One region of the Corallococcus sp. EGB genome, then DNA from elsewhere that is predicted to be linked to it. Evidence: riboswitches for the same ligand, from Rfam matches in the RefSeq annotation. Region 1 holds a riboswitch; the other holds the start of a gene.

Region 1 (4,720 bases):
GATGCCGGTGAGCCACCGCTTCCCGAGTTCGTCCTCCCCACCGTCGAGGTCATCGGCCAGGACGTCCCCGAAGCTCCCGTCGACTCCGTTCCCCGCCGCGACCCCACCGGCGCCATCACCGTCATCGATGCCCGCGAACGCGCGGGCGAGGCTCGCGACACCGCGGAGCTGCTCGGTGGATCCGCGAGCCTCGTCGTGCAGGACTCCGGTGGCTACGGACAGAGCAAGAGCCTCGTGGTGCGCGGCGCGTCTTCCAACGGCGTGCTCGTGTTCCTGGACGGCATTCCGCTCAACGGCGCGGGTGGGGTCGCGGACCTGTCGCTCATCCCCGTCGCGCTGCTGGAGCGCATGGAGATCCTCCGTGGCGCGGCCGGAGCCCGCTACGGCGCGGGTGGCCTGGGCGGCGCGGTCAACCTCGTCACGCGCGCGCCTTCGTCGCGGCTGCTCTCCAGCGGCGAGGTCACCTATGGCAGCTTCGAGACCGTGACGGCCCACGTCGCCGCGTCGGGCGCGCTGCTCGAGGGTCAGGCGCTGGTGCTGTTGCACGGCGGCCGTTCCCAGGGCGACTTCAGCTACCGCGTGGATGAGCTGCCCGCGCTCGACGACAACCCGCTCACGCAGGAGGTGCGCACGCGCAATGACGCGCGCGGCGGTGGCGCGCTCCTGAAGTACCGGCGCGGCCTGGACGGTGGCGGACGCGTGGACGTGCTGGCGGAGCTGTCGCTGGAGGACCGCGCGCTCGCGGGCACCGTGCAGAACCCCACCGTGTCCCGCCGACAGGCCCAGACCCGTTTGTCATGGGGGGCGCGTTGGGCACGGCCCTTCGGCGACACGGGCGAGGGCAGTGCCCGTGGCTTCTTCCGCCGCGACTGGCTGGACGTCAGCGGCGGCACCACCGGCGTGGACTCCGGCGCGCAGCACTACACCGTGGGGGGCGTGGAGGTGGAGGGGCGCGCGGTGCTGGGGCGCAACGCGCTCGCCGTCACGCTCGCCGGGTCGTCGGAGTCCGTCACGCAGGCCGTGGGCGCACAGGCCGCGTCATGGTGGCGCGCGAGCGTCATGGCCATGGACGAACTGTCCCTGTTCTCCGAGCGCCTGACGCTGGCGCCCTCGCTGCGCGTGGAGCGCGTGGGGCAATTCTCGCTCCTGTCGCCCAAGCTGGGCGCGAGCGTGGACCTGGGGCACGGCTTCGGTGTTCGCGCCAACGCGGGCCAGTCCCACCGCGCGCCGTCGTTCCTGGAGCTCTACATCCGCCAGGGGCTGCTGCTGCCCAACCCGGAGCTCAAGCCCGAACGCGCCCTGTCCGTGGACGCCGCGGCCCTGTGGCGTGACGACCGCTGGAGCGTCACCGCGGGCGGCTTCGCGGCGGTGTACGAGAACCTCATCGCCTACGAGCTGTATCCGCCGAATCTCGCCAAGCCCTACAACTTCGCCGCCGCGCGCGTGTGGGGCGCGGAGGTGGAGGTGGAGGCCCGGCCGCGAACGTGGCTCACCGCCACCAGCAGCTACGCGTGGACCCGCACCCAGAACCGCTACGGCGACCCGCGCTACTTCGGCAAGGAGCTGCCGTACCGTCCCCGCCACAAGTGGGTGGGCCGGCTGCGCGTGGGGCCGGACTGGCTCAACGGCCGCACGGAGGTGCTCGTCCAGTCCGCGCAGTTGATCAACCGCGTGGGCGAAGCGCGGCTGTCCCTGCCTTCGCGCACCTGGGTGAACGTGGGGGCCTCCAGCACCTTCCTGCACCGGCCGGACCTCACCGTGTCGTTCGATGTGAAGAACCTGCTCGATGCGCGGACCGCCGACTACACCGGCATGCCGCTGCCCGGCCGCGCCGCCTACGTGACGCTCGCCGTGGCGCTCGACCCAGCTCCTCCGGAGGATTCCCATGTCGCTTCGCCTCCCTGATGCCCGGTGCGCGCTGCTGTTGTCGGCCCTGGCTGCGGCGCTCCTCACCGGCTGCCCGGAGGAGAAGGTCCTGTGCACCCCGGGCTTGAACGTCTGTGGCGCCGAATGCGTGGACCTCCAGGGCGACCCGTCGAACTGCGGCGCGTGTGGTGCCACGTGCGGCGCGGGAGAGGCGTGTCAGGCGGGCGTGTGCGGATGCCAGCCGGGCACGGAGGCTTGTGGTGATGCTTGCGTCGCGCTCGCGAGCGACCCGTTGAACTGTGGCGCTTGCGGCGCCGCGTGTCCCTCCGGGCAGGTCTGCGAGTCCGGCACCTGCCGCGAAGGCTGCTCCGCCGGTGCCGAGCGGTGCGGCGACAGCTGCGTCGTGCTCGCGACGGATCCGCTCAACTGCGGCGCTTGCGGCACGGTGTGCCCGGACGTGCAGTCCTGCCACGCGGGCCGGTGCATGTATGACGTGGTGACGGCCTGCTACACCAATGGGCAACTGGTGGGCATCCAGGCGGGGACGGACCGGATGGGGCCCCGGCGCCAGTTCGGCTCGGGCGTGCAGGCGCTGGCGGCCTGGGATGGCGTGGTGCTGGCGGCGGACGCGGCGCGTTCGGTGCTGTCGCAGGCTCCGGCGGGGGCGCTGGGGACGGTGGCGGAGGAGGACTCGCTGGGCGCGGTGGCCTCCTCGCCCAATGACATCCTCGTGGATCCTCCGTATGTGTATGTCCTCGACTCGGTCAACAACACGCTCCAGGTGCTCAAGCGGGAAGGGGCCTCGCAGGGCGGGGGACTGGGATTGCGCACGGTGGGGCAGGTGAACCTGGGCGCGAACACCAGCCCGCAGGTCATCGCGAAGCGCGGCGACACGTTCTACATCCCGCTGTTCGGCACGGCCGGCTCCGACTTCAAGCAGGGCAACGCCGTGGCTCGCGTCAGCGTGAGCGACCCGGAGAAGCCCCGGCTCGTGGACACCGTTCCGCTCACGGGCCTGGACCTGAAGTCCTTCGACGGCGGGATGACGATGGCGCTCCCGTACGCGGCGGTGTCCGTGGACGCGGGCGTCTACGTGGCGCTCACCAACCTGAACCCCGCGAATGACTACCTGCCCAACGGGCCCGGGATGCTCGCGCGCATCGACCCGGCGGATGGCGGGGTGCGTGCCATCGACCTGGGCGCGAAGGACTGTCTCAACGCGGGCGACGTGGTGGAGGTGGGGGGCCAGCTGGTGGTGAGCTGCCTGGGCGAGGCGGTGTTCGACACCGCGAGCGGCTACCGCGCGAAGTCCGTGCGTGCCACGGGGCTGGTGCTGGTGAAGGACGACAAGCCGGTGGCGTCGTATGCGCTGTCGCCGGGCTGCACGGGGGGACCGGAGAGCGGCTGCAACCTCGCGGTGGGAGGACGGCTCGCCGTGGTAGGCAATGCCGTATACGTCACGGACGTGAACGCGGGCCGCGTGTTCGTGGTGGAGGTGCGCGACGGACAGCTCGTTGAACGGCGCGGCAGCTCCACTTCGCAGGCGGCGGGCCCGGCGCTGGAGGCATGCCCGGTGGACCCTCGGCGCCAGGTGTCCAATGCCATCGACATCGTCGCGGTGCCGTGAGGCGTTGGCCCGCTTGTATTGACAAGCCCTGCCGTCCGCCATACTCCAGCGCGCGTCGTTGGTACGCCGCATCCGCGCACGGTGCGACGTTGAAAAGGGAACCCGGTGTGAATCCGGGGCTGCCCCGCAGCGGTGAGCAGGAACGAACGCCGTCCTCGCAAGCACTGGCCCACGGATGGGCTGGGAAGCGACGGTCAGTAGGTGGGTGACCCGATGAGGGGCTCCCGCGCCTGCGAGTCCGAAGACCTGCCACGACCCATGCCTCCGGGCATGGCCAGACCGGAGCCTCCGAGGGGAGGTGACGGAGGTCTTCCGCTCGCGCGGCGTGTCGTGTCCTGACGTGTCCCTCGTGCGCGGTCCGCTCTCCGTCCACGCCCCTTGGATTCACCTCGCCCGTGGGGGGCGATGCAAGGGAGCAGTCGCGGATGAAGACAGAGCGGATGATGACGGGACGGGGACTCCAGGGCTTCGCGTGGGTGATGACGGCCCTCGCGATGGCGCTGACCAGCACCGGTTGCGGCGATGAGTGCGTCGATGACTTCGACTGCCGCGACAAGGGCACCGCCGCCGAGGGGAAGCGCTACACCTGCGTCGAGAGCAAGTGCGAGCAGACGCCCGTCGCCGTGCCGGACGCGGGCACGGAGGCCGATGCCGGGACGGGCTCGGACGCTGGCACGAGTACCGATGCGGGCACGGGCACTGACGCCGGGACGAGCACGGACGCGGGCACGGGCACTGACGCCGGGACGAGCACGGACGCGGGCACGGAGACCGACGCTGGCACCGGGACCGACGCGGGCACGGAGCCCGACTCCGGCACGGATCCGTGCAAGACCGCCACGTACGACCCGAAGCTGGGCACGCTCCAGCTCCAGGCGGGCTTCGTGGCCGGTGAGGCCGCAACGCTGCCGTCGGCCGCGGGCCCGGTGGGCGTGACGCCCGGCCCCACGTACTCGCTCTATACGGTGGTGTCGGACGGCTACACCGGTCCGCATGCGCTGTACTCGCTGGGCACGTGGCCGCAGGTGTCGCTGGGCACGTCGCCGCTGTTCAACGTGGCCGCTCCCTCCGACCGGGGGCCCTCCGCCTCGCTCTTCCTCAGCCCCTTCGTGGAGACGGATGGCCAGCGCGTCCTCACCGGCTACACGAAGTCCGGCGCGGGCTTCCCGGGCTCCGTGGGCGTGTATGACGCCGCCGCGCCCGCCAGCTCCACCTACGTCTCCGCGC
Region 2 (4,720 bases), 120 kb from region 1:
GCGGCCGATGCCGGACTGCACCTCATCGAACACCAGCAGGATTCCGTGCGCGTCGCACAGACGGCGCAGCTCCTGGAGGAAGCCCGCGGGCGGCACCACGTAGCCGCCCTCGCCCAGGATGGGCTCGACGAAGATGGCGGCCACCTCGCGCGGGTCCACGTGGTTGACGAACCAGTCCGTCTCCAACAGGCGCACCGGGTTGCACGCGTCGCCGCACGCGCCCGGTGCGCAGCCGTTCCCGCAGCGGTACGGGTTGGCGTAGGGGATGTGCAGCACGCCCGGCAGCAGCGGGCCGAAGAAGGCGCGCTGGGCCACCTTGGAGGAGTTGAGCGAGATGGCGCCATAGGTGCGGCCGTGGAAGCCGCCCTTGAAGGCGATGATGGTCTGCCGGCGCGTGTGGTGCCGCGCCAGCTTGAGCGCGCCCTCCACGGCCTCCGTGCCGGAGTTGGTCAGGAAGACCTTCTTCGGGCCCATCTCTGGCAGGTAGCTCGCGAGCCGCTCGCACAGGCGCGAGAAGCCGTCGTAGTAGAAGTCCGTGCCGCAGATGTGGAGGAAGCGGCCCGCGGCCTCCTGGATGGCCTTTACCACGTGCGGGTGCGCGTGCCCCGTGGACGCCACGGCGATGCCCGCCATGAAGTCCAGGAAGCGGTTGCCGTCCACGTCGTACACCCAGGGGCCTTCACCCCGCTCCACGACGAGGGGGTATTCCTTGATGTACGAGGGCGACGTGTAGCGCCGGTCCACGTCGATGATGGCGCGGGCGTTGGGCCCCGGGGGCGCGACCTTCACTTCGGGATAGAGCGGGTGCATGAGGGCTTCCAGGTCAACCCATCCGGGTCTGGGACTGCTCGCGCATGAACTGCGAGACGTAATAGGGACCGCAGCCGCCCTTGCCGGTGGAGCCGCTGGCCTTCCACCCGCAGAAGGGCTGCACGCCGGGCCACGCGCCCGTCGTCGCGCCGGTGCGGCGGTTGGCGTAGAGCACGCCCGCCTCCGCGCGGGCCATGAACACCTCCACCGTGTCCGGATCCGCGCTGAAGATGCCGGCGGTGAGGCCGTAGGCGCTGTCGTTGGTCAGCGCCAGCGCCTCGTCCAGCGAGCGGAAGGACGCCACGCCGACGAAGGGCAGGAACAGCTCCTCGCGCATCAGCCGGTGCGTGTGGGGCAGCTCCACCACCGTGGGCGCCACGAAGTGGCCGTGCGCCAGCGACGCGTCCAGGACTGGAACATCGCCGCCCGCGCGCACGGTGCCGTCGCGCCGCGCCTCCGCCACGGCCTGTTCGAAGCGTCGCACGGAGGCCGCGTTGATGACCGGGCCCATGAAGACGGACGCGAGCGCTGGGTCCCCCACCACCGTGTCGCGGGCCTTCCGGGCCAGCCGCGCGACGAAGTCCTGGCGCACGTCTTCATGCACGTAGATGCGCGACAGCGCGCTGCACTTCTGTCCGGACATGCCGAAGGCGGAGCGGTGGCAACCCTCCACCGCCGCCTCCAGGTCCGCGTCCCGGCAGACAATGGCGGCGTTCTTGCCGCCCAGCTCCAGCAGCGCGGGCCGCACGTGCTCCTCCGTGAGGCGGCGGAAGATCTCCATGCCCACCTTCGTGCTGCCGGTGAAGGCCACGCCGTCCACCGCGGGGTGGCGCACCAGCGCGGAGCCCAGGAGTTCCCCCTCGCCATGCACCACCTGGAGCACGCCGCCCGGCAGGCCCGCGTCCCGCAGCGCCTGGAAGAGGCCCTCGGCGCAGCCGGGGGCGTCCTCGCTGGGCTTGAGGATGACTGCGTTGCCGCCCAGCAGCGCGCCCGCGCTCATCCCGGCCGCCAGCGCGAGCGGGAAGTTGAACGGGGAGATGACGACGAAGACGCCATGGGGGCGCAGCACGCTGCGCGTGTCCTCGCGAGGCGACAGGCGCGCCATGGGCAGGTGGAAGCCGTGCGCGGACTCCACCTGGCCGGCGTAGTAGCGCAGCAGGTCCGCGGACTCCTCCACGTCGCCCAGCGCCTCCAGCCGGTTCTTGCCCACCTCCAGCGTCATCCCCGCCGCCAGCTCCCACCGGCGCTCGGAGAGGAGGTCCGCGGCACGGCGCAGGATGCGGACGCGCTCCTCCCACGCGGTGGCGCCCCACGCGCGCTGGGCCTCCTTCGCCGCGTGCACCACGCGGCCCACCTCGCCGGGGGCGGTGCGGTGGAAGCGGCCCACCACCTCCGAAGGCCGCGACGGATTGCGGCTGTCCAGCAGGTCGCCGCTCGCGTGCGCCTTGCCGGCGATCCACGACGGGTACTCCGCGCCCAGTCGCGTGCGCACCGTGGCGAGCGCCGCGTCGAAGCGCGCATGCAGCTCCGTCAGGTCCGCGTCCAACACCGAATAGGTGATGCGAAAGGTCATGGCCGCTCCAGGAAGCAGGTCAGGCCCCGGGCGAGCAGGTCCACCAGCTCGTCCACCTGGGGCTCGGTGATGATCAGCGGAGGGCCCACCATCACCAGGTCGCCGTTCGTCCCGTCGGCGTGGCCGGTGTTGGGCCAGAGGACGAGCCCTTGCGCGAACAGCTCCGCGAGCAGCCCCTCCACCACCTTGCGCGTGCGCGGGAAGGGCCGCTTCGTGGCCTTGTCCTCCACCAGTTCCACGCCCGCGATAAGCCCCACGCCCTGCACGGAGCCCACGTGGGGCAGGGGCAGGAGGACCTCGCGCAGACGGCGTTGCAGGTATTCGCCCACGCGCGCGGCATGCGCCACCAGGCCGTGCCGCTCGTAGTAGTCCAACACCGCCACGCCCGCGGCCGTCATGCACGGGGCCTGGAGGTAGGTCTGCGCGTGCATGAAGCCACCGGAGCCCTTTCGCAGCTCCTCCAGGTGGTCCTCGCGCACCAGCACCGCGCTCAGCGGGGCGTAGCCGCCGCTCAGGCCCTTGCCCATCACCAGCAGGTCCGGCGTGAGCCCCACCCGGTCACTCGCGAAGAAGCGCCCGGTGCGCCCGCAGCCGCACATCACCTCGTCGGCGATGACCAGGATGCCGTGGCGGCGGCAGATGGCGGACACCTGTTCGAAGTATCCGGGCGGAGGCACGGACGCTCCCGCCGACGAGCCGATGACCGGCTCCGCGACGAACGCGGCGACGGTGTCCGGCCCCACGCGCTGGAGGGTCTCCTCCAGCAGCCGCGCGTAGTGCGCGGCTCCGTCCCGCGCGTAGTCTTCCAGGCCGCTGCGGTAGGGGTAGGGCGCGGGCGTGGTGACGACCTCCGACAGCATGGGACCGAAGAACGTCTGGTAGTGGGGCCGTCCGGACATGGACAGCGCGTAGAGTGTGTTGCCGTGGTAGCCGGGCACGCGGGTGAGGACGCGCGTGCGCTGGGGCTGGCCGCGCTCCACGCACATCTGCCGCGCGAACTTCACTGCCGCCTCGATGGCCTCCGAACCGGAGCCGAGGAAGGCCGCCCGTTTCAGCCCCGCGGGCGCATTCGCGCACAGGCGCGTGGCGAGCGCTTCGGTGACGTCCGTCGTGAAGTGGGTGCCGTTGACGTACGCGACCTGGAGCAGTTGCTCATGGATACGGTCCGCCACCTCGCGGTTGCCGTGGCCCACGCTGGCCACCAGCGCGCCCGCCGAGCCATCCAGGTAGCGGCGGCTCCGGGCGTCGTACAGGTAGATGCCCTCGCCATGGGTGACGACGGGGAACTCGCGCGACAGGTTGCGCAGGAGCACGTTCCCGTCGGGATAGCGGATGGCGTTCAAAGGCAGACGTCTCCCCACGCGGCGTACGCCGCGATGGATGCGAGGAATTGCGACGTGAAACGGGAAAGGGCGTCAGCCGCGCCGCAGCCGGGGCCGGGCGGGCCGTGTCTGGCTTCCGTGTCCTGTCACTGCCTCGCGCCGTCTCCGCACCACTCCACGCATTGTCGTCCGTCCTCACGGGCGACCCGCGTCGCCCGGCAAGTGACCCACGAAGGTGGAGGCAGGGGTGTCCAGGCACGCTGCCGCGCGCCCAGGCCGCGAAAGGGCCCGAAGACACCGACCTCCACCCCCGCGGGTGGCTGGAGACAGAAGGGAAGAGAGGGAATGTTCCGGGCAAAAGCCCTGTAGAAACAAGGGCTTGCGCGGACCTTCCCGCCCTCCCTCGGGGCTCCAGGTCGAACCGACCGTGGATGTCTCCCACGGCACGGATGCAGGCAGGTCTTCGGGCTCGTGAGCGGGTCCGGCACCGGGGTGCCGGGTTGCCTACTGGCCGTCACTTCCCAGCGCCCACGTGGGCGCCAGTGTGATGGACGGCGGTCGTTCTCACCTACCGCTGCGGGGCAGCCCCGGCTTCGGACCGGGTTCCCTTTTCAGCCTGGGCAAACCCAGGCACCAGCATGGCATCGTCTATACGCCCGGCTTGTTTCAGGTGTCAAGGCAATGTCTGTCATGTCTGGTTCTCCGGCGCGAGCGGAGGTACAGCGGTGGGACGGCGCTCCGCGTCGAGCGCGACGAGGATGAAGCGTCCGCGTGTGCACAGCTGTCGCGCGCCGGACAGGAGGTCCTCGGCGAACAGCTCCACGTCCACGGTGACGGAGGTGCGGCCGGTGGCGACGACGCGGCCCACCAGCTCCACCAGCTGTCCCTGGCGCACGGGGGTGTGGAAGTCCACGCGCTCGCTGGACGCGGTGACGACGGTGCGCCGCGCGTAGCGGCTGGCGGTGATGAACGCGGACATGTCCATCAGGCGCAGCGCCTGTCCGCCGAAGAGGGT

Evidence for each region. Region 1 has a riboswitch for cobalamin ahead of KYK13_RS34505 (hypothetical protein). Riboswitches for the same ligand answer to the same signal wherever they lie in the genome.
Region 2: linked by a shared signal. The riboswitch ahead of KYK13_RS33995 (aspartate aminotransferase family protein) and the one ahead of KYK13_RS34505 (hypothetical protein) in region 1 are both predicted to bind cobalamin.

The regions. Positions count from the first base shown of each region.
Region 1 covers NZ_CP079946.1:8,470,907-8,475,626, reverse strand. The annotation lists gene KYK13_RS34515 (TonB-dependent siderophore receptor) at 1-1,905, shown strand, start outside; gene KYK13_RS34510 (MXAN_6577-like cysteine-rich protein) at 1,886-3,493, shown strand; cobalamin riboswitch at 3,536-3,762, shown strand; gene KYK13_RS34505 (hypothetical protein) at 3,919-4,720, shown strand, end outside.
Region 2 covers NZ_CP079946.1:8,346,317-8,351,036, reverse strand. The annotation lists gene KYK13_RS34005 (acetyl ornithine aminotransferase family protein) at 1-810, opposite strand, end outside; gene KYK13_RS34000 (aldehyde dehydrogenase family protein) at 824-2,383, opposite strand; gene KYK13_RS33995 (aspartate aminotransferase family protein) at 2,380-3,726, opposite strand; cobalamin riboswitch at 4,142-4,358, opposite strand; gene KYK13_RS33990 (acyl-CoA thioesterase) at 4,394-4,720, opposite strand, start outside.